DNA from 2 places in the Brevibacillus sp. WF146 genome. Region 2 is predicted to be linked to the other one. Evidence: a T-box and tRNA genes for the amino acid it is inferred to sense, from the RefSeq annotation. Region 2 holds a T-box; the other holds one or more tRNA genes.
The links. A T-box is a leader RNA that pairs with one kind of tRNA and senses whether it is charged. The one in region 2 lies ahead of leuS (leucine--tRNA ligase), so its partner is inferred to be a tRNA-Leu.

Region 1: it encodes a tRNA-Leu, which carries the amino acid that the T-box ahead of leuS (leucine--tRNA ligase) is inferred to sense. The anticodon was not compared.

Annotation. Positions count from the first base shown of each region.
Region 1 is NZ_CP109943.1:2,386,304-2,398,172, forward strand. Features, by position in the region: gene A6764_RS11810 (Mpo1-like protein) at 1-181, shown strand, start outside; gene A6764_RS11815 (hypothetical protein) at 454-654, shown strand; gene A6764_RS11820 (thioredoxin family protein) at 992-1,558, shown strand; gene A6764_RS11825 (hypothetical protein) at 1,914-2,222, shown strand; tRNA gene A6764_RS11830 (tRNA-Thr) at 2,336-2,411, shown strand; tRNA gene A6764_RS11835 (tRNA-Tyr) at 2,425-2,509, shown strand; tRNA gene A6764_RS11840 (tRNA-Leu) at 2,552-2,637, shown strand; tRNA gene A6764_RS11845 (tRNA-Gly) at 2,665-2,738, shown strand; gene A6764_RS11850 (IS256 family transposase) at 3,246-4,472, shown strand; partial or broken gene A6764_RS11855 (GAF domain-containing protein) at 4,507-4,701, opposite strand; gene A6764_RS11860 (DUF6440 family protein) at 4,932-5,219, opposite strand; gene A6764_RS11865 (GNAT family N-acetyltransferase) at 5,534-5,743, shown strand; gene tnpA (IS66 family insertion sequence element accessory protein TnpA) at 5,842-6,111, shown strand; gene tnpB (IS66 family insertion sequence element accessory protein TnpB) at 6,105-6,521, shown strand; partial or broken gene tnpC (IS66 family transposase) at 6,526-7,975, shown strand; gene A6764_RS22425 (DUF6199 family natural product biosynthesis protein) at 8,116-8,301, opposite strand; gene A6764_RS11880 (hypothetical protein) at 8,485-8,751, opposite strand; gene A6764_RS11885 (hypothetical protein) at 8,864-9,070, shown strand; gene A6764_RS11890 (hypothetical protein) at 9,292-9,579, shown strand; gene A6764_RS11895 (DUF817 domain-containing protein) at 9,576-10,370, shown strand; gene A6764_RS11900 (NADPH:quinone oxidoreductase family protein) at 10,576-11,562, shown strand; gene A6764_RS11905 (hypothetical protein) at 11,675-11,869, opposite strand, start outside.
Region 2 is NZ_CP109943.1:3,172,828-3,184,696, reverse strand. Features, by position in the region: gene A6764_RS15875 (nicotinate-nucleotide adenylyltransferase) at 1-46, shown strand, start outside; gene yqeK (bis(5'-nucleosyl)-tetraphosphatase (symmetrical) YqeK) at 30-620, shown strand; gene rsfS (ribosome silencing factor) at 620-976, shown strand; gene A6764_RS15860 (class I SAM-dependent DNA methyltransferase) at 982-1,725, shown strand; T-box leader at 1,772-2,012, shown strand; gene leuS (leucine--tRNA ligase) at 2,079-4,496, shown strand; gene comER (late competence protein ComER) at 4,633-5,466, opposite strand; gene A6764_RS15845 (helix-hairpin-helix domain-containing protein) at 5,532-6,329, opposite strand; gene A6764_RS15840 (AraC family transcriptional regulator) at 6,637-7,491, opposite strand; gene asnB (asparagine synthase (glutamine-hydrolyzing)) at 7,914-9,839, opposite strand; gene A6764_RS15830 (deoxycytidylate deaminase) at 10,047-10,478, opposite strand; gene A6764_RS15825 (DNA internalization-related competence protein ComEC/Rec2) at 10,608-11,869, shown strand, end outside.

The DNA.
Region 1 (11,869 bases), 790 kb from region 2:
TTTCTGGAGCTGGAAGTGGGCGCTCGGCCTGTTCATCGTCGGGTGGATCTTCCAATTTGTCGGTCACTACGTAGAGGGGAATCCTCCCTCCTTTCTGAAAAATCCCGTCTTTCTGCTGATCGGACCGTGGTGGATTCTGAAGCGGCTGTGGGGGTTTCTCACCGGCCAGCCGTACCGGTGAGGAGGTAATCCACAGCGGACCGGGGTCATGACGAACGGCCGGAGGCGCTTGCTGCGCGCCGGCTGTTTTGTGCCGACACCGTCATGGCGAGACACCGGGCGAACCAAAACCGTGCCGCATCTATTCCGCTCCGGGCGAACCGAAACCGGGCGCATCTTTTCCGCTCCCGGCCCAATTTCCGGCGGGTCTCTCCGTTTTGTGTCCTTGCCTAAAGAACAGGGTTGTTCTCCTTCATACAATAAATCGATCCAGGGACGGAGGGGGGAGAACGGATGGCAAAACCGAAAAAGGCAAAGACGAATCGGGAATCCCGGCAGCATCCCAACCAGTTGAATCTGAAAATCGTCACGTCCGAGACCTGTAAAGTGTGCAAGCAGCCGTGCGCTCGAGGGATGGCGTACGTCGACAAGATGTCGCGCCCGGGGGCGATCGGCTGCGGTGTGCCCTGCATTCTTACGGCTCCCCGGTCTTGATGGAAACGACAGCGCTATCCCGCGCTGTTTGTTTTTTTGGGGGATGGTCTGGAATGAAGGCGACGGCAGGAAAACCTCGCACGGGACGAGCCCTGGTGCCGGTGCCGCCATCCGCGCAGGCGAAAGGCCGATGCAATCGGGGGCGAACAGTTGCAGACGGAGAGCGATGGTCCCTGCGCTGGCTCTGCAGGCCGGGGCAGGACTTGTTTTGGGGAGATGAGAGCTTTCCTGGCCGCAAAAGCCGCGGGGATCTTCGCTGCGTGCGGGGAGAAAGAGGATTTTCGTTCGGCCGTGTGGAAAGCTAGAACGGTACAGTGGAAATCGAGGAGGGGAAACCATGACGGTCAATGTGGCCCACAAGTTTGGAAGCGGATTGAAGCCCCAGGCGTTCATGGACACCATGAGCAAAAACAAGGAAGCCTTTGCCGGGTGGTATCAGGCATTTTCCTGGCCGAGTGAAGAGGAGCGGCAGTTTTTCGCCTCGCTGCGCCACCGTGACGACCTGCGCTGTCTGATTTTGGCCGCCGATTGGTGCGGAGACGTCGTGCGCAATGTGCCCGTCTTGTTCCGCGCGTTGGAAGAGACGGAAATGCCTGTGGAAGTACTGGTGATGGAAGAACATCTCGATCTGATGGACCAGTTTCTCACCATGGGCGGCAGAGCGATTCCCATCGCCATCTTTGCCGACACGGGCGGCCATGTGCTGGGGAAATGGGGACCGCGCCCGCAGCACGTCCAAGCCGTAATGGTTGCCTTCAAACAGCAAAACCCGGACCGCAGCGCGCCGGATTACGAGGAAAAAATCAAGATTGCCCGCGCGGAGATGCTGGAGAAGTACGGCGAGGGAACGGGGTACCAGGCGGTGATTGTCAAAGAACTGAAAGAACTGCTTTCCTCGATCTAGGTGAAAGATGGGCTTCCGGCCGCAACGTGGGGAGGTTCTCTTTCTCTTGCAAGTCCGGTATCGGAACGTATCTGATTTGCGTGCCGGCTGCCCGATGCAGCAAAGAACAACTTCCCCCAAGCCCCGGTCGTTCATCTGGGGACAATAGAGCGACAGAGGGGTTCTTGCGATGGGAGAGCAAACGGGACGGGAGACGCGGCGATCCCGTCTTTCTTTGCGGCAATGAAAGGGCACGCCGGCGCGCTGACCTCAACAGGAAAACGCTGCCCCGACAGTGTAGCGGCCGTACTGAAATCCTCCGGCCAGGCGCGAAACGCGAAACACGACCGGAGGTGCAGCAGAAGGGATGACGATCATGCATTACTACGGAAATGAGACGATTATGTCCCTGGAACAAGTGCTCCGCCTGAAACCAGGGGAAATTCGCATTCTGGAATGGGTACGTACCTATGAGTTCGTGGAGAATCAATGGGGCGTGGACGAGCCGGTCCCGCACTTTCTGGAGATCAAGTGCGAATCGGACGGCGTCCGCATCCGCAAGAACCGCATCACCGATTTTCCCGACTTCGTATGCGAAGCGGAGCAGGTGTTCCCCGACGTGGAGCAGGCGCTGCCGGTTTTTCACGAGTGGGCGAGACGCATTCTCGAAGAACAGGGGAAGTGAAATTTTCTCGGAAATTTTCTATTGACATGCGATAGTTTAATATGATAGATTTAAAAGCGTCTCCTCCTTTTTCACTGAGGATAAAAATGGGAAATGGGAGAGGGCGCTTACCTGCCGGTGTAGCTCAATTGGTAGAGCACCTGACTTGTAATCAGGGGGTTGTGGGTTCGATTCCTATCGCCGGCACCACGGGCATTCATACGGGGAGATAGCGAAGTGGCTAAACGCGGCAGACTGTAAATCTGCTCCCTCTGGGTTCGGCGGTTCGAATCCGTCTCTCCCCACCATTGACGATTTCTCACCAATCTGCTATAACAATATACAGACGTGCCGGTGTGGCGGAATGGCAGACGCGACGGACTCAAAATCCGTTTCCAGCAATGGAGTGGGGGTTCAAGTCCCTTCACCGGCACCATCTTCCCAGCCCAATCCTCTCGCCGATGCGGGTGTAGTTCAATGGTAGAACTCCAGCTTCCCAAGCTGGCGGCGTGGGTTCGATTCCCATCACCCGCTCCATACGAAAAGCCTTGAGAAATCAAGGCTTTTTCTTATTTTCACGGTGAGTGTGTGATGTCAAAAATGACTCGTTGGGGACGAATTGGGGACGGATTTCTTCGGGTCATATTTTTCGAGTGCTGCCGCCACCTCTTTACTTACTTTTTTCGTATCGATCTCGTACATGCCAACGGTGCTTCTGGCTATCTGTAACGGCTATTGGAGTTTACACAAAATCATTGACAGACCCTTTTGATGAGCTTTTTGGTAGTAAATCAGATCATTTCTTATCTTGTTAAACATCCTTGTCACCCAGATTAAGTTATTGATGGCTCAATACAAATTTAACACAACACCCAATTAACTCATCGTTTTTTATAATCGCCAATACGATTTCTGATTGAGATGCAGTTGAGTCCATATAATTGTGTAAAAACGGAGTCTCTTTAAAATAAGAGAGCCATTTCAAAAAACCCTCGGTTAGAATGAAGTTGTCCAGACAACATTCCAGGAGAGGGGATTTTGAAAATGGCTCATTACCAGATTACTGTAGATTCGCAGCTTTTGCAGCAACTATTTCTCGGAAATTCGCAGGATTCGGGGGTGGCCAAGCTGCTGGAATCGGTATTGAATCAGGTATTGCAGGCCCAGGCTACGGAACAGCTTTCTGCGGAACCGTACGAACGTACAGATGAACGTCAAGGTTATCGAAACGGTACATATCCTCATCAATTGACCACGCGTGTGGGAACGGTCACCCTTCGGGTGCCACGAATTCGAAACGGAAAGTTCTCGACAGAAATGTTTGCCCGCTATCAGCGAAGTGAACAAGCCTTGGTTTTAGCTCTCATGGAAATGGTGGTGAATGGGGTATCAACTCGAAAAGTTGCCCAAATCACGGAGGAACTGTGTGGAACCGAATTCTCTAAGTCTACTGTTTCCGACCTGTGTAAACGCCTGGATCCGATTGTAACGGCTTGGAACAACCGAAATCTACGAGAGAGCTTCTATCCATTTCTCATTGTAGATGCCCTCGTTTTAAAGGTGCGTGAAGAGGGGCGTGTACGCTCTCGTGGCGTGATGTTGGCCTACGGGGTGAATAAGGAAGGCTACCGAGAAGTCCTTGGACTGATGCTTGGAGATAGTGAATCAGAGGCCAGTTGGAGTGAGTTTTTTAGCTGGCTGAAAGATCGAGGCTTGCGAGGCGTAGAACTGATTGTGTCCGATCAACATGGTGGGCTCGTACGAGCCATTCGTACTCATTTTCAAGGGGTGACGTGGCAACGGTGTCAGACTCATTTTATGCGAAATATTCTTGACGCCACCCCCAAGCAGCTGCAGGAGGAGTTGTATCCCCGTGTTCGTGCGATTTTGGATGCCCCTGATCTTGAAACGGCACGGTTGTTGTTGCAACAAACGGTGGAAATATACGAGGCCAAAGCTACAAAGGCGATTTCGGTTTTGGAGAATGGTTTTGATGATGCCACAGCCATTCTTCTGCTGCCCGAAAAGTACCGTAAACGACTTCGGACAACAAATGGCATGGAGCGACTCAACGAAGAAATTCGACGACGAGAACGTGTCATTCGCATTTTTCCTAACCGTGAATCGGTTATTCGCCTAATCGGAGCTTTGCTTATGGAGATAGACGAAAAATGGGCAAGTGGCAAAAAGTATCTCGATATGGCAGAGTATTTGGAATGGCGAGAAACTCAGGCAACAAAAGCGGTGTCTAAAGTGACTCGCATTGGCTAATTTATTTCTCTACCGAGGGGAATTTACACACAAATACGGACTTGATCTGAGATGCGGCATCACAAGCAATATGACCAGGAAATAAGTTAACATCATCTACTCGAATGGTTTCCCGTTTACTTGCTGCGGTGCCACATACTCCTTTTCCGAAAGGGATACGCACACATGCAGGGAGTCCTTTAAATGGCCCATGCACCAGCTCATTTCCATCATTGAGATAAAAACCGACGGGTGGCAGACGCCGGCGCAGATCGCAAACAAGATAGGATACCACACGGCATCTTACCAATCTTCCTCTCAAGGCCCTAATGCGCGAGGGATTGGTCAAAAAGAAACCTGATACACGGGGGCAGTACCGACTGACTCTGGGAGGGGCCGCGATCAAGGACAAGGTAGCACACGAAACACACCGGTAAAAAGAAAAAGTCCTCAATGCAAACGAGGACTTAGCCAAAAAGCTTAATATAGTTTTCCGGTATACAGTAGCGGTTTTCCAGTTTGGTCGACGATTAATGTAATATCTCCCGAAGTTGATTGCATGTATTGAACTTTAGTTCTTTTATCGACAATGATTTTGGGGTGGTCTGGTTTTTCTGGATCTTGAAACATGTTAAAAGGGCTTGGCTGACCAACAATTTGGAATTCCTTTTGGTTTGCATTAGCTACCTTCTCATTAAACAGAGGGGATACCAAATTTCCGGCAAGAAATGCAAATGTGAATCCTAGAAAAATTAAGGTCTTCTTCATGAATATCAATCCCTTCACAAAATTATTTTGGATGTTATTAGCAGTCAGTATATTAGACGACAAAGTGAATAAAATGTTTCACTTGTCACATGATTTGTAAAATTAGCGGGTAAGACAGGCAGAAATGAGAGATATCGTTGAAATGGCTGAGTTGATGGGGCAGTTGGGATATCCTACTACGGCTAAAGACATGGAGCACGCTACAAAAATATTAGCGCAGATCCACGTTACTATACTATGGTCGCTGAGTATGAAGGAAAAGTTGTGGACTGTGTGTAGGTTATTTTTACGAACATAACGGAAGCTATGTTCGAATCGTCGCTTTAGTTGTTGACTCAAAAATCAGAAACCAGGGTATAGGTAAAATGCTGGTAAATGAAGCGGAAAAATGGGCAAAAGAACAAGGCGCCATCTCTATCGGATTGAATAGTGGAAATCGGAAAGAGAGGCAAAATGCGCATCGTTTTTACGTAAGCGTCAAATCCTACCCACCTTCAACATCCCAAAAACCTGTGAGATCATGAGGGCATCCTAATCCGGGAGGTTACCTCATGAATGCCAAAGAACAACGCCGCCACGAGTGCTTGCGCGTATCACGGATTTTCGGGCAAGCGGCCTTACAATTTCTGCTTGGTGCGCTGCAAATCAATGTTCAATCAGCCAAATGAAATATTGGCTCTACAAATCGAAAATTGGCAAATCATCGCCTGCATCCACAGGGTCGGCTCCTGCTGCACGTTTTGTGCCGCTTTCCGTAACCGACCAAACAGGTGCTCCTCTTTCTGCGCCATTGCTTGTCGTTCGCATTGGCCAAGTCAGCATCGAGCTTCACCCTGGCTTCAACCCGAAACTGCTGCGTGAAGTCGTTCATGCGCTGAAGTCATCATGTTGACGCTATCCGGCGCCCAGCGTGTTTATTTGGCTTGCGGATCAACTGATTTACGCAAATCCATCGACGGACTGGCCGCACTCGTTCAACAGGGCTTCGGCCTCGACCCATTCTCTCCCTATCTCTTTGTGTTCTGCAACCGTGCGCGGAATAAGCTCAAGATTTTGTACTGGGATCATAATGGCTTTTGGCTCTTTTATCGCCGACTGGAACGCGGCAGGTTTCAGTGGCCGACCGGCAAAGAGGGTACGGTGACGGTCTCCAGCCGAGAGCTTCGCTGGCTTTTGGACGGACTTGCGCTCAGCCAGCGGCAGGCGGAAAGTCCTAGCCGAAACCGTGATTTAGCAACAATTGTTTTTCTTGTTTCGTCGTATTTACCGACAGGGTTGGCGGATGTCCTATCGAATATATAACCCTATGGAAAATCGAGCGAAAACCAGACCGACAAACGAATCACTTAAGCAGCAAGTTGTAACGCTGGAGCAACAAAACGCCGAACTGTCTGCCAAGCTCAAATGGTACGAAGAGCAGTTCCGTCTGGCTCAGCAAAAGCGCTTTGGCGCCTCCAGCGAGAAAACGCATCCGGATCAAATGCAGCTCAATCTGTTCAATGAAGCCGAAGTGCTGGCGACGCCTGAAGGACAAGAGCATTACGTACGAGCGCCGCAAACAAACCGGCAAGCGCGAAACCGATTTGGAAAAGCTGCCGGTTGAGACCGTAACGCATGAGCTTGGGGAAGCGGAACAAATATGTGTGTGCTGCGGCCGTGCGCTTCACGAAATGAGCACCGAGACGCGTAACGAAATCAAGGTCATCCCGGCCGAAGTCAAAGTCGTACGGCATGTGCGCAAGGTATATGCTTGCCGCCGCTGCGAGCGTGAGGAAATCCAGACGCCTTTCGTGACGGCTCCGATGCCAAAGCCGGTCTACCCGGGAAGTTTGGCGTCCCCTTCGAGCATGGCGTATGTCATGATCAGGAAATATGTGGAAAGCCAGCCGCTGTACCGGCAGGAGCAACAGTTTGCCCGCATGGGGCTGACGATCTCTCGGCAGACAATGGCAAACTGGATGATGTACGGGGCGGACAAGTGGTTGTTGCTCTTAACAAGCCGCATGAAGGAGCATCTGCTGAGCCAGGACATCCTGCACGCCGATGAGACGATACTGCAGGTGCTGCGGGAGCCGGGAAAATCCGCTGAAACACAGTCATATCTGTGGCTGTATCGCACCGGACGCATGGGACCGCCAATCGTCTTGTACGATTACCAGCCATCGCGCGGCGGCGAGCATCCCCGAAACTTTCTGGCGGGATTTAGAGGCTATCTGCACGTGGACGGGTATCCCGGCTATCACAAGGTGCAGGGCGTAACGCTGGTCGGATGCTGGGCGCACGCCAGGCGCAAGTTTGACGAGGCGCTGAAGGGGCTGCCCGCCAGTGAATCTACATCTGAAACAACCGCCCAGCTAGGATTGCAATTTTGCAATCAACTGTTTGCCGTTGAGCGGGAACTGAAAAAAGTCTCGCCGGAAGAACGCCGTAACGTCCGAATGGAGCGAAGCAAGCCTGTTTTGGACGCTTATTTGGCATGGCTGCGTCAGCAGCAATCCGAACACTTCCCAAAAGTCTGCTGGGACAGGCGATTGCCTTCAGCTTGAATCAGTGGGACAAGCTGAAGGCGTTCTTGCAAGATGGACGGCTCGAACCGCAGCGAGCGTTCGATTAAGCCGTTTGTGATCGGACGCAAGAACTGGCTTTTTGCGAATACGCCTCGCGGAGCCAAGGCCAGCGCCGTCATCTACAGTGTGATTGAAACCGCGAAAGAAAATGGGCTTAGCCCATACAAGTATCTGACGTACCTATTCGTTGACGAAATCATTTTATCTGCTGTTTGCGCGGATCAAACTTGTCCAGCTTGGATGCAGTCTCCTTTGCCGTGGATACCATGTAAACCGTGGTCAGAGCTTGAGATGCTTTATGGCCATTTCACACATTGCTCAACGTGTCATCAACGGGAGACGAGGTATATACCGACAACAAGAGCAAATACCCGGAAGATTCTGCCAAAGATGGTGACGGCATCTGACGGCTCTCCATCTTTGAATGTCCATCCTTGCGTTAGAAACCACAAGATTTGCGGAGAGATGATGGACAACAGGCCATGCAGAATGAGAAGTACACCAAAAAGGAACATGTTGGCCTCCTTTGGATCATGATAACTACTTTCATGTTACGTTTTTTTGCATGAAACGTTTCGATAGGTTTCGGGTTCTGCTACTTCCAAATACACGGAGGAATGCAAAAAGCCGGACTAACCAGTATAGTCCGGCATTCCTTTCTAAACTTGCTCCATTATTTGAAGAAGAACATGATTGCGTTATGCTTTCTTTTTAAACGCTCGTATAACAGAACGAATCGAAGTATAGAAAAGCAGGACCCAGCCGATCAATATGCCGTAACCGATAATCAATATCAGGATTGGCACGTATTTTGGAGTACTTGGTGAATCAGTAGAAAAACCTGCCATCAGCAGTGGAATGGCAAAAAGCGCCCACGCTGAAGAACCAAGTAGAATCAGGCATCCCCCTGTTAAAACAATCACGATCCAAGCCCATATAGGTTGTTTTCTCTTATTCGTACTCATTGTGAGAACTCTCTCCAGTTGAATGTTGAAAAAATTTGGCAATGGTTTTAAAAGATAGTGTAAATGATTAAGTTCCGTAACACAACCCGATAGGATGGATGGAGGTACGGGAATGGGGATGAAAGTCGGAACGTACGATTCGGACAGTCAGGAGAAGCGGATCAAAGCCGTCCATATCCCGATTACTCAACAGACCAAGAAGGTGCAAAAGGCGGTGTGCCATCACAATCATGAAGCATTGAGCCAAGCGGGAGGACGAACCGGATGCATTTCACTGGACCATCAAGAACGCGGGCTGATTTCCCACAACAGTACCTGAGGCCGTCAGAAGATTGTTTCGACAACGACGCTGCTATCCTATGACAATCACGGTTCCGGCAAGAAATGAGCCGGCCATGATCCTGGGGGACACGGGAAATATAGGAAAGTCGGGAAAGAACGTTCGCGCCACTGGTACCACACGGCGAAACCATGGTAAAATCAACGTGGAAAAATAGAAACCATCTGCTATGAGGAAGAAAACAGAAAAGAGGAAAAAGGATGCAAGCACTCGAATCGCCGCAATGGTTGCATGAATACCTGCCAGACGACCTGCCGGTTAGCGAAAGCCGTTTCGCCGTCAATCATGCTGTTCACGGGGTGGAACAGAATCGCAAGGAGCAGATCCCCAAGGCGCAGGATCTTTCTTTGCAACGGGATCTGTCCAATGAAACAAACGTACACGCCGGTTCCCCCGATGCCCGACTGTACGCCGGATGCGGGAGAGTCGGGTACCCCGATGACCTTCCGGCAGCAGCCCACACATCTGCGGGTGAGGTTATCACATGAGACGGTTTGTTCGGCTTCTTCTGCACTTTACCTATCAGGAGGCGATGTCCTGCCTCTTTCCGGTTTTCATTTTCGCTGCCCTGGCATTGTCCAAGCTCGTCGCCATACCGGGTCTTCCCCGATACGACCTGCTGCTCCTGCTTTGCCTGGCATTTCAGGTGCTGATGGTGAAAAGCGGGTTGGAAACAAAGGACGAGCTCAAGGTCATTACCGTGTTTCACTTGATCGGCCTGATACTGGAGGTGTTCAAGGTGCACATGGGGTCCTGGTCGTATCCGGAAGAGGCCTACACGAAGATATTTGGCGTGCCTCTCTACAGCGGTTTTATGTACGCAAGCGTGGCCAGCTATCTGTGCCAGGCGTGGCGCCGTCTGGAGGTCGATATCATGGGCCGGCCGCATCATTTGTTCGTCGTGACGCTCGGGGCTGCCATCTATCTAAACTTTTTTACCCATCATTATGTTTGGGACATGCGCTGGGTGTTGACCGCCGCTATCTTCGTGGTGTTCTGGCGTACCCGCGTCACCTTTCGCGTGGCCGAAGAACGCCTGTGGATGCCGCTGCCCCTGTCGTTTTTCTTGATCGGCTTTTTTATCTGGATTGCCGAAAACATCGCGACGTTTTTCGGTGCCTGGCGTTATCCGCATCAGCGGGAAGGATGGGAGCTGGTGCACCTGAGCAAGATCAGCTCCTGGTTTTTGCTTGTGATCGTCAGCTTTATCATCGTGGCTGAACTAAAGTACGTCAAGCAGCAGCTCGTGCAGCACTCCTCTCAGGACAAGCCGGTGTAGTCTCCCCGGTAAAAACCTCCAGCCGGTAACGAAATGGACGATGATCAAGGCGTGCGCAACCGGTGCTGTCGGCACAAATGTATTGCCGAACCAGACATGCTGCAATGCGCACGCCTTTCCGTCCACATTTCATTTCATGAAGGGAATTGTTTCGTTTGGTAGAATAAGACCATCGTAGACGATATGTTCTGGCGGGGTGAAACCATTGACGACTCATTTTCGTGCATTGGTGGTTGAAAAGACGGAAGATTCATTATCCTTGAACGTAAAAGAATTGACCTTCGACGATTTGCCGCACGGTGACGTCACCATTCGGGTCGCGTATTCAAGCGTCAACTATAAAGACGGTCTTGCATGCACTCCGAATGGCCGGATCGTCAAATCATACCCGTTTGTTCCGGGCATCGATTTGGCCGGCACGGTTGCGGCATCGCGCGATCCCCGTTTCCGCGAAGGGGACGACGTGATTGTCACGGGTTACGAACTGGGGGTGTCCCATTTTGGCGGATTCAGTGAATACGCCCGCGTGCCGGCCGACTGGGTTGTGAAACTGCCGCAGGGGCTGACCTTGAAAGAAGCGATGGCACTCGGTACGGCGGGCTTTACGGCGGGACTGTCCATCCAACGGTTGGAAGAACACGGGGTGAATCCGGATCGGGGACCTGTTCTTGTAACGGGTGCGACTGGCGGGGTTGGCAGCACAGCAGTGGCGATGCTGGCCAAGAACGGCTATCATGTGGCAGCAAGCACGGGAAAAGCGTCTGAACATGAGTATTTACATAAGATTGGAGCAGCGGAAATCCTCAGTCGTGACGAGCTGACCGACACCCGTCCATTGCAAAAAGAGCGGTGGTCGGCTGCTGTGGATCCGGTTGGCGGAAAAACCCTGGCCTCTGTCGTAAGCTCCATCAAATACGGGGGATCTGTTGCGCTCAGCGGACTGGCAGGCGGATCGGAATTTGCCGGTACGGTATTTCCCTTTATCCTGAGGGGCGTCAATCTGCTGGGAATCGATTCGGTCTACTGCCCGATGGACGTCCGTGTGAAGCTGTGGGAGCGATTGGCGGAGGATCTCAAGCCGGAGAACCTGTTGGACAGCATCGGATACGAAATCGCACTGGATGAGATTCCCTTGGCCGTCTCCGCCATCCTAAAAGGGGACGTGCGCGGAAGAACCATTGTTCGCTTGTAAGCGAATCACATGCCTTGACACCTAACGCTGTCGGGCAGTTCGTCAGGAAAACCTGCCTCCTGCGCGGAGGCAGGTTTTTTTGCCAACACATCCGTTCCGTTTGAAGCATCGTTTATTCCTTCGATCCGGTTCGGACATGGATGCACGCTGCTGCCGCAACACTTACCAGAACAGACAAGGGGAATGTCAATAGGTACGCATTTGTAAAATAGGGAACGGCTTCGGCGCTGACGAACATCATGACATTTTCCCACGTGACACGGTTCCCTTCCACCGCGACAAAGCAGGCGCCAATCAGAAAAATCAG
Region 2 (11,869 bases):
AGAGCGTTATATAAAGGAGCACGGGTTATATGAACGGAGCGATTGATCGGGAGGCGCTGCTCGCGAAGGTGCGCGCCCAAATGCATGACAAGCGGTACCGCCACATCCTGGGAGTGGCGGAGTCGGCGAGACGGCTGGCGGAGCGCTTCGGCGCCGATCCGGACAAGGCGGAGCTGGCCGGCTACCTGCACGACTACTGCAAGTGCTGGCCGGTGGAGCAAATGCGCGACATCCTCGTCCGCCACGACATGCCGCGCGAGCTTCTGGAGGGGGAAAAAGAGCTGTGGCACGCGTTTGCCGGTGCCATCGTCATCCAGACGGAGCTCGGCGTGACCGATCCGGAGATTCTGCAGGCCGTCCGCTACCACACGACCGGCCGTCCGGGGATGAGCCTGTTAGAAAAGGTGGTCTGTGTGGCAGACTATATAGAACCGAACCGGGATTTCCCCGGGGTGGAGATGATTCGCGCCCTGGCCGAGCAGGATCTGGACGAAGCGCTGGCGTGCGCGCTCGGGGGCACGATCCAGCATTTGATCGACAGGCGGAAAACGGTGTATCCGTTGACGCTCTTGGCATACAACGATCTCGTATCCCGCAGGGATGCACAAGGAGGAGTTTGATGGTTAAAACGGTGGAAGACCTGGCACGCCTGGTGGTAAAAGCTGCGGAAGAGAAAAAGGCGGAAAACCTGATCGTTCTGGACATCAGCAAACAGTCCGTGATCGCCGACTATTTCGTGATCTGCCACGGCAACAACGAGCGCCAGGTTCAGGCGATTGTCAACGAGATTCGCGATCAGGCGCACAAACACGGCTACAACGTCCGCGGCATCGAGGGGGCGGACGAGGGACGCTGGGTACTGGTTGACCTGGAAGACGTGGTCATTCACGTGTTCCACCGCGAAGAACGGGAGTTTTACAATCTGGAGCGGCTCTGGGGAGACGCGCCGGCGGTCTCCTTTGGAGAGCAGGGCTGACGGCGATGGCGTACGCGCATTTGGCGGCCGTCTACGATAGGCTGATGGCCGATTCTCCCTACGATCAATGGCTGGATTGGCTGGAGCGGGTCTGGGAAAAACGGGGAAAACCCCGGCAGGTGATCGACCTTGGCTGTGGAACGGGCAGCATAGCCATTCCGCTCGCCAAGCGCGGTTACCGGGTGACGGGGGTGGACCTCTCGGCGGAAATGCTGGCGGTGGCCTACGATAAAATGAAGCGGGAGCAGGTTCAGGTCACCTGGGTGGAGCAGGACATGCGGGAGCTGGATCTGCCCGCGGCCGACGCCGTCATTTCCCTGTGCGACTCGCTCAGCTATCTGACGGAAGAGGAAGACGTCAAGCGGACGTTTGCCCGTGTCTATCAGCATCTGAATCCCGGCGGCACGTTCTTGTTCGACGTTCACAGCCCCTACAAGATGCTCCACGTGTTTGGCAATCAGACGTTTACGCTGGTCGAAGACGAAGTTTCGTACATTTGGCAATGTTTCTGCGACCCGATTCGGCTGGAGGTGGAGCACCAGCTCACCTTTTTCCTGCGCCAGCCGGACGGGCTGTACCAGCGGGTGGAGGAGGAGCACTGGCAGCGGGCGTACCAGCCGGTTCAGATGATGCGCTGGCTGGCGGACGCGGGGTTTGACGAGGTGGAGATCACGGCCGATTTCACCGGCCTTCCGCCGCACGAAACCAGCGAACGGCTGTTTTTCGCCGCCCGTCGACCCGAGCGTTGACACGGTTGGTACGGATTGTCTATAATCGGAATACAACCGCAAACGTGAGAATGCGTTGAAGAGGAGTAGTACGAAAGGCAACCACGGCATCAGAGAGTTGACGGCAGGTGCGAGTCAACCCGTGACTTTCCGAACTCGCCTCGAAGCACTCCGCCCGAAGGCCGGCTGGTTCCGCCGGCTGCGTAAGGAGGAGCGTCTCGTCCGCGATAGGGACATCAAGCGGGTGAACGATTCGTTCGCCAATCAGGGTGGTACCGCGGGAGCGTCTGAATCCTCTCGTCCCTTTCGGCCGTGCGCCGGGGGCGGGAGGTTTTCTTATTATCGTTATCTTTTCACGATGGGAGTGCGTCACAATGGTTTACAATCATCACGAGATCGAAAAAAAGTGGCAGGAATACTGGGAGAAGAACAAAACGTTTAAAACCCTGGAAGACAAGAGCAAGAAGAAGTTTTACGCGCTCGACATGTTTCCGTATCCGTCCGGCGCGGGGCTGCACGTCGGCCATCCGGAGGGCTATACGGCTACCGACATCCTGGCCCGGATGAAGCGGATGCAGGGCTACAACGTGCTCCATCCGATGGGGTGGGACGCCTTTGGCCTGCCGGCCGAACAGTACGCGCTCGACACCGGAAACGATCCGGCGGAGTTTACGCAGCGCAACATCGACAACTTCCGCCGGCAGATCAAATCCCTGGGCTTTTCCTACGACTGGGATCGCGAGGTAAACACGACCGACCCCAACTATTACAAATGGACCCAGTGGATCTTTACGAAGCTCTACGAACACGGGCTGGCCTACATCGATGAAGTGCCGGTAAACTGGTGCCCCGCGTTGGGAACCGTGCTGGCCAACGAGGAAGTCATCGACGGGAAGAGCGAGCGCGGCGGCCACCCGGTGGAGCGCCGCCCGATGAAGCAGTGGGTGCTGAAAATCACGGCCTACGCCGACCGCCTGCTGGAAGACCTGGAAGAACTGGATTGGCCGGAGAGCATCAAGGAGATGCAGCGCAACTGGATCGGCCGCTCGGAAGGGGCGGAGGTCGTCTTCGGGATCGAGGGTCACGACGCGACCGTCACCGTCTTTACCACCCGCCCGGATACGCTGTTCGGCGCCACCTATGTGGTGCTCGCGCCGGAGCACAAGCTGGTGAAAACTATCACGACGCCGGAACAGCAGCAGGCGGTGGAGGCGTACCTGGAGCAGACCAAACGGAAGAGCGATCTGGAGCGCACCGACCTGGCCAAGGAAAAAACCGGGGTGTTTACCGGCGCGTACGCGATCAATCCGGTAAACGGGGAGCGGCTGCCGATCTGGATCGCCGACTACGTGCTGATCAGCTACGGCACGGGCTCCATCATGGCGGTGCCGGCGCACGATGAGCGCGACTACGAATTTGCCCAAAAGTACGGCCTGCCGATCAAGGAAGTGATCGTCGGCGGAGACGTGACCAAAGCGGCCTACACCGGCGACGGCGAGCACGTCAATTCCGGCTTCCTGAACGGGCTGAACAAGGAGCAGGCGATCAACAAGATGATCGAATGGCTGGAGGAAAACGGCAAGGGAGCGCGCAAAGTGTCCTACCGCCTGCGCGATTGGCTGTTCAGCCGTCAGCGCTACTGGGGTGAGCCGATTCCGATCATCCACCTGGAAGACGGAACGATGAAAGTGGTGCCGGAAGAGGAGCTCCCGGTCGTCCTACCGAAGACGAAGGAAATCAAGCCGTCCGGCACGGGCGAATCGCCGCTCGCCAACATCACGGAATGGGTCAACGTCGTCGACAAGGAAACGGGGCTGAAGGGACGCCGCGAGACCAACACGATGCCGCAATGGGCGGGAAGCTGCTGGTACTACCTGCGCTATATCGATCCGCACAACGACCAGCAGTTGGCCGACCCGGAAAAACTGAAGGAATGGCTGCCCGTTGACATCTACATCGGCGGGGCGGAACACGCCGTGCTCCACCTGCTCTACGCCCGCTTCTGGCACAAGTTCCTGTACGACATCGGCGTCGTGCCGACGAAAGAACCGTTCCAGAAGCTGTTCAACCAGGGCATGATCCTCGGCGAGAACAACGAAAAGATGAGCAAGTCCAAAGGAAACGTGGTCAATCCGGACGAGATCGTGCAGAGCCACGGCGCCGACACGCTCCGCCTGTACGAAATGTTCATGGGGCCGCTGGACGCCTCCATCGCCTGGTCCACCAAAGGGCTTGACGGGGCGCGACGTTTCCTCGACCGCGTATGGCGCCTGTTCGTCGACGACAACGGCCGCTTGAACGAAAAAATCAAGGAGAACTGCGAATCGGCCGCACTGGAGCGCGTGTACCATCAAACCGTGAAAAAGGTGACCGAAGACTACGAGGCGCTCCGCTTCAACACGGGCATTTCGCAGTTGATGATCTTCGTCAACGAAGCCTACCGGGCGGAAGTGCTGCCGAAGAAATACATGGAAGGCTTCGTCAAGCTGCTGTCGCCCATCTGCCCGCACATCGGTGAAGAGCTGTGGGAAAAACTGGGCCACACCGATACGATTGCGTACGAGCCGTGGCCGGAGTACGATGAATCCAAGCTGGTGGAAGACGAAGTGGAAATCGTGCTGCAGATCAACGGCAAAAACAGGGAAAAGCTGCGCATCCCGGCCGACGCGACCAAAGAGCAGATGGAAGAACTGGCCGTCAGCAACGAGACGATCAAGGAACTGACCAGCGGCAAAACGATCGTGAAAGTGATCGCCGTCCCCGGCAAACTGGTCAACATCGTGGTCAAGTAACAGGTACGCATCCATTCCTGCATGCTTCACAGCGGAAGCACGGAAGACAATAGGCAGCACGGAAGATACAGGAGGCAAACGCATCTACCAGAAGAGGCGCGTTCCGGCAGGGAACGCGCCTTTTTGGTTTGGTGCGTCAGTCAGGCGGCACCTCAAGATGGCGGGCCATGTACTCGCGATCTTCGGCAAATTTGGCGTGCGTCCGTTCAAACACCTGCTGGAACAGGCCGGGAACGGCTTCGCGCAGGGGGATCAGCCCTTCGCCAGTGATGCCGCCCGGCACGCACACCCGCTCCTGCAGGGCAGACAGCGTAAACATCTCCTGTTTCAGCAGGTCTGCCATTCCGATGAGCATCTGGGACGTCAGATAAGAGGCGGCTTCGGCGGAGATGCCGGTTTTCTCGACGGCGGCCTCGATCATCTGGCTCAGGATATAGCTGAGAAAGGCCGGGCCGCAGCTGCTGATGTCGGACGCGATGCGCAAAAACGGCTCCGCCACTTCCACCGGATGGCTGATCTGGGAGAAGAGGGTCAGAATTCGTTCCCGCGTGTCACTGTCGATTCTCGACCCGAATTCGAAGAGGCTGACGCCGCTGCCGGCGGCATTCGTAATGCTGGGCACCACTCTGGCTACGGCGCAGGGGACGAGCGTTTCCAACTGCTTCAGACTGACGGGGCTGGTGATCGTAAGCAGGGTGTGTTCCGGTGTGAGCGCCGGAAGCGTCTGTGCCAAGGCTTGCCTGTATTCGAACGGTTTGACGCACAGCAGCAGCATTCGGGCATCGCGGGCCACGTCGGCGTTGCTGGCCGCCACGGTCAGACCGGGGTGACGTTCGGCCAACCATTCCGCTTTGGCGGGGGTGCGATTGCTCGCGATGATCTGGCCGGGAGACAGGGCTTTGGCCGCGAGCAGGGCTTCGATCAGGATGCTGCCCATGCTGCCCGTGCCGATAAACCCGATCCTGTCCATGTCCATTCCTCCCTCGCTGGTTCTCTCCCCATTGTATGTGCACAGGAGACGGAACATGACCATCACTAGCGGACACGGACGAGGTCTTTTAGCCGTTGGTACAGCTTGTCGCCGATGCCGCTGATCCGTTTCAGCTCCTCCGGCGAACGGAACGCCCCGTTTTCCGTCCGGTAGGCCAGGATCGCCTTGGCCCGCGCTTCGCCGATTCCGGGCAGCGTCATCAATTCCTCCAGACCGGCGGTGTTCAGATTGACGGGTTGTGCGCCGCCGGCCTTCCCGCTGCCGGAAACGCCGGTGGAGCTTCCCGCAGCCAGGCTGCCGCCCGGACTGCCCGCTCCCACGCTTCCGGCGCCTGCCCCCGCGATTGCGGAAAGAGCCGCCGTCTGGCCGCAGGGAGAGGCAGGGCTGCCTTTGGCCGGCACCACGACGGCGCTGCCGTCCGTTAGCGGCTCGGCCAGATTGATCCGCTCCACGTCCGCATCCGGCGCGGCTCCCCCCGCCCGGGCAATGGCGTCGGCTACTCGCGCTCCGGCCTCAAACCGGTACAGGCCGGGCTGCTTTACCTTTCCTTTGACGTCCACGAACAGGGGCGGAGCTCCGGTATCGGGCGGCCGCCCAAGCTCTACCGCATCCTGCTGAAGGGAACGTTCGTCCCCAGCCGCGTCTGGTTCGCCGGAAGGACGCGTTTCCCCGGCAGAGGGAGACGGCTTGTCCTCCGCTGCGGCGGCCACTTCTCGCAGCGGCAGTTCCGCTGTGCTCCCGGCCTGCTGTTCTCCGTACAGCCAAACACTAATTCCCGCAAACAGGATCACTGCAGCGGCGATTGCGATGCGTCGGTATCGTTCCCACCATTCGTACAACATGAAAAAACCCCCCTTGCGTCTCGTCCGGCCATGCCGCGAGGGCTTCAACGGCTCTCTACCCGGATGCTACAAAAAGACAGCGGGGATGTGCAAATGATTCGGAAAGGGTGGAGCAATCATAAGTTGTAGCCTGCGCTTCCATCAATAAAAAACATGGCAGGGAGAACAAAAATAACGTTCTAGACTGCCACGTTTTATTGAACGATCGCTACCCGATAGCGGAATGATCTGACCTCTCATTCATGGGACGGTTCTCCGCTCCATCTGTAGCGGCAAGGGCCTCACGCACCACGGCTTTTCATAAGGTTCATACTTTTCTGACGACTGGAACCCATAACTCATTTTTATTCTCTTCGATAGGCAAATAGCATTCAATTGCGGGCAAGTCAGCAAGATCATAGGTTGATACGGGAAGCCACTCCGTATATAGACGTTTCCAGATGTCTTGAATACCATCCGGGGATCCAGGTGCTTCAAATACCGCCCAAGCAGCTTCCGGAACGTTCATTCTTATCATACCTTCCGGAGGAACTTGATCAGACACGATAGCTAATAGGTAGTCGAATTCTTCATTTTTTCCCCATTCTCCATTCGCACAAACCCCTAAAATACCTCGTAACTTGTGGGTAGCATTACGAATCTCCCACAGTTTCTCGAAGACGCCCTTCTCTCTTGCACCAGTCCATATTCCAGGCACTAGGCGAAAAGCATTTTCTGTGTTGACACGTTCCTTTACACCAACAATTGTAAATCCACTGAGTTCTTCAATCCTGTAGTTCATTTCCGCAACTCCTTTGATTGAGAATTGAAAGGTCATTCGTGGATAGGCTTTCAGTTTGGTTCCTACGTTACGTGCAGCAGTCGGCGTAGTGCCGTGTAGATTTTGAAACGCACGGGCAAAAGCCTCGGGTGAATCGTAGCCATACTTGAGCGCAACATCAATTACTTTTATATTGCTGCTTTGAAGTTCAAAAGCCGCTAACGTGAGACGCCGTCGTCGAATATATTCAGACAAAGAAACATCAGTCATAAAAGAGAACATGCGTTGAAAATGGTAGGCGGAGCAACACGCGACTTTGGCTACTTCAGCGTAAGCAATATCTTCGGTAAGATGATCTTCGATATAGCGAATTGCCTCATTCATTCTGGAGACCCAATCCATCCTCATAACCATCCTTTCGCCATTCAATATAAAGCAATCGAAATAACAAGGTCTTGCATTTCGTGCACAATATTGCAAGATAACAACGAATAGACGTACTTGTGCCATGTTCTTTCCAGCAGTTATAAAACCGAATCAAATGGAAAACGAAGACATATATCATATTCGTAACACAGTACCAAGCCTCCTTTTACGAGGGTTTTTCATACGTCTGGCTTGTGTTAGCAATGGAAGTTCATGATGATTTGTTTTCAGCAGCTGCTCCAAGATACTTTTTGAAAAATAAAAAACTTGCATCTAGGCAAGTTCATCAAATAAAGATATAGCCGTCTTCACGTTGCAAACAGGGGGAAAACGGGCTCATTGAAAAAGGCCCCGCCCGGAGTCGTTCCGGGCGAAGCCGTTGGGTTCGGGTACCGCTATTATCCGATGTGCTCCAGCGATTCCTTTTTGCGGCGGATTTCCACGCTGGGGCTGACATACGGCCCGAAGCTGTATTTCTGCTCGATAAAGATCTGATGCCACAGCATGAAGATCAAAATCGTCCAGATCTTGCGGCTGTAGTCGGCGTTGCCTTCGCGATGCTCATCCAGCATGTACAGGACGTACGCCTTGTTGATCAGATCGTCCACCTTGGATTCGAAGATGATCTCCTTTGCCCACTTGTAAAAGTGGTTTTTCAGCCAGTGGCGCGTCGGCACGGGGAAGCCCAGCTTTTTGCGCGTCTTGATTTCCGGCGGGAGAAAATCTTTCATCGCTTCCCGCAGCACGTGCTTGGTGGTGCCGTTGGCGATCTTGTACTTGGTCGGGATGGTGGCGGCAAATTCAAACACCTTGACGTCGATGAACGGAACGCGCAGTTCCAGCGAGTTGGCCATCGTCATCTTGTCCGCTTTCATCAGGATGTTGCCGCGCAGCCAGGTGTGAATGTCCAGGTACTGCATTTTGGTGACGTCGTCGTACTCGCTGGCCCGCTTGTAGATGTCTTCCGTAATCGTCCACGGGGAGCGGTACTCCTCGGAGCGGCGAATGTCTGCCATGACGACCCGTTCCTTCATCTCTTCGCTGAAGATCAGGGCGTTGCCGAAGAAGCGTTCTTCCACCGTCTTCGAACCGCGGATCAGGAAGTTTTTGCCCTTGACCTGATCCGGCAGCTTTTCCGCCAGGTAGCGGATGGAATGGCGCATCCAGCCGGGCATCCGGGAGAACATCCGCAGCGAGTGCGGTTCGCGGTAGATGTTGTAGCCGCCGAAAAATTCGTCGGCCCCTTCCCCGGAGAGCACCACGGTGACGTGTTCGCTGGCCATCTGCGCGACGAAATAGAGCAGGATGGCGGACGGGTCGGCCACCGGTTCGTCCTGGTGCCAGACGAGTCGGGGCAGTTCGTCCATGTAGCGCTGCGCGTTGACGACCAGCTCGTGGTGTTCGGTGCCGAGGTATTCGGCGGTACGGCGGGCGTAGTCCAGCTCGCTGTAGCCAGGGATGTCGGAGCCGACGGAAAACGTCTTCACCGGCTCAAACGTGCGCAGCATGGCGACGATGCTGCTGGAGTCGACGCCGCTGGACAGAAACGCGCCGCGCGGCACCTCGCTGACCCGGTGCTTGTCGACGGATTCGAGCAGGATGCTGCGCGTGCCTTCCACAAAGTAGGAAAACGGCTTGCTTTCGTCTGGTTTGAACTCGACGTCCCAGTAGCGCTGCAGCCGAATCCGGTCGTTCTCGATAACGAAGGAGTGGGCGGGCGGGATGCGGTAGATGCCCCGGTACATCGTCTCCGGATCGGGGACGTATTGGAACGTCAGGTAATGATAAAACGCGGTGTGGTTGACTTCCCGGCTGACTCCGGGCAGTTCCAGCAGGCTCTTGATCTCGCTGCCCACGGCGATCGCGTCGTCCGTCTCCACGTAGTAGAGCGGCTTGATGCCGAAGTGGTCGCGGGCGCCAAAGAGCCGCTTCTTGCGGGAATCCCAGATGGTGAAGCCAAACATGCCGCGCAGGTGTTTCGGTGCGTCCATTCCCACCTCTTCGTACAGGTGCAGAATGGTTTCGATATCGGAATCGGTATGGAAAACGTGTCCGCACCCCTTCAACCAGTGCTGCAGTTCCTTGTAGTTGTAGATTTCGCCGTTGCCGATAATCCAGATGTCACGCGTCTCGTTGAACAGCGGCTGGTGGCCGCCTTCCACGTCAATGATGCTCAAACGACGAAAGCCCAGGGCGATGTTGTCTTCCAGGTGAAAGCCGTCATCGTCTGGACCGCGGTGCAGGATGACACGCGTCATGGCGCCGATCGTCTCTTGGTCGACGGGCGCTTGCCGCTTGTTGTAGACTGATACGATTCCACACATATGAAATGACTCTTCCTCTCACTGATTGCTCTAGCTAACTCTATCACGGATTGACGGTCAACGCAATCGCTCCGAATGCCCAAGCTGTCTCCGCAGCAAAGAGAGGTCCCCTCGGGCACCTCATCGAAAACGGGCGTGTCGTGCACGCCGCCGGGTCTTTCGGACGGGGGGAGCAGAGCGGAAAGTGCCCCGCTTCGCTCACAGGAGTCAGTCCCGCCGCGACGGTTCCGGCGGCATGTGAACGACTTCCAGATCCTTGAGAAAGTACTGGTTCCATTTGTTCGGATAGGCGTTGCGGTAGACGATCCGCCTGATGCCCACCTGGGCGAGAATTTTGGAGCAGTTTTCGCACGGTTCATGCGTCACGTAGGCGGTGGCTCCCTTGAGGCTGTCCCGATCCGCGTGCAGGCAGGCGTTTGTCTCGGCGTGGATCGTCCGGTGGCAGCGGTTGTCGTCCCCCAGAAGACAGCCTGCGTCTTCGCAGTGATCGTGTCCGTGGATGGAGCCGTTGTAGCCAGTGGCGACAATGTGCTTGTCCTTCACGATGACACAGCCGACGTGCAGCCTGTTGCACGTAGAACGGGCAGACACCTGCTCGGCGATGTCCAGGAAGTATTCATCCCAACTTTTCCTCGTCATGACTGCCCTCCCTCTGATTGGACCATGCGGGTCTGGTTTCCGCTGGCACGCATTTTTTGCACCGTTTTTTTGTCCCTTCCCCCTTGTGTACACTCGATGTCTCAGGCACATGACACGGGGGTGACGTTCGTGACCGTTTTTACCGCGAGCCTCGCGGCAGTCTGCGGGCTGCTGGCGGGGGCCTACCTGCAGGCCGCCTGGCTGGCCCTTTTGGCCGCCGCCGGGTCGGCAGTGTGCCCGCTCCTGCCCCGCCCACACCGCAAACGGATTCTTTGCCATGCGCTCATCTGTATTCTAGCAGGTCTTTACTTTCAAGGGTACGACTATCTCCACCGTTCGACGCTGCTGCCGATGGCGGAGGACGGCGAGACGATCGTAGTCGCCGGCGTCATTGACTCGCCGGTGAAGCGCGACGGCGATACGGCCCGGCTTTTTCTGTCCGTCGAAACGTGGGGAAAAAACGGGCGGCAGATGTCCGGGATGGCGGCAGCGGAGCGGATCGCCCTGCGGGTCCGTTTGTCCCGTGAGCCGGAAGCGCGTGAGGCGGAGCGGTGGATGCAGGGCAGCCGCCTGTCGGCCACGGTCCGGCTGTCGCTGCCGTCTCCGGCCCGCAACCCCCATGCGTTCGACTACGCCCGCTATCTGCGGTGGCAGGGCGTGCGGGTCACGGCGGAAGCGGAGTACGGCGACATCCGGGTGGAGCCTGCCGAGTCCGGCGTGATGATGCTGTTTCGCCGGTGGCAGACGGAAGCCGCCGACCGCATCGCCCTGCTGTTTCCCGACCAGGAAGCGGCCGGTTACATGCAATCGCTGCTGCTGGGCATCACGGACGGAGTGTCGCCGGAAACGGAAGCGATGTACGACAACCTCGGCTTGAGTCACGTGCTGGCCATTTCCGGGCTGCACGTGACGCTGGTCAGCGGGATGTTCGTGTGGAGCGTAGAGAGGGCGGGGATGCCGCGCCGGCCGGCCCTGGCGCTGACGATGGTGCTGCTTGTCGGCTATGTCCTGATCGTGGGGGCCAGCGCCTCCGCGGTGCGCGCCGGAATCATGGGGGCGATCGGCCTGCTCTGCCAGGCGGGAGCCCGGCAGGCGGAGGGGAGGGACGTGTGGGGCTGGGCGCTGCTGTTGATGCTGGGGTACAATCCGTACTACCTGTGGCACCTGGGGTTCCAGCTCTCGTTCGGCGTGACGCTGGGGCTGATCGTCCTCGTGCCCGTCGGCCGCCGGTTTTTCACGCGCGGTCCCGAGTGGCTGCGCACGTCGCTGGCCGTCACCTTTGCCGCGCAGGCCGTCTCGTTCCCGTTTCTCATCTACCATTTTCACCAGTTTTCGCCGCTCTCCTGGCTGGTCAACCTGCTGGCAGTGCCGCTGCTCTCGATGGTGGTGCT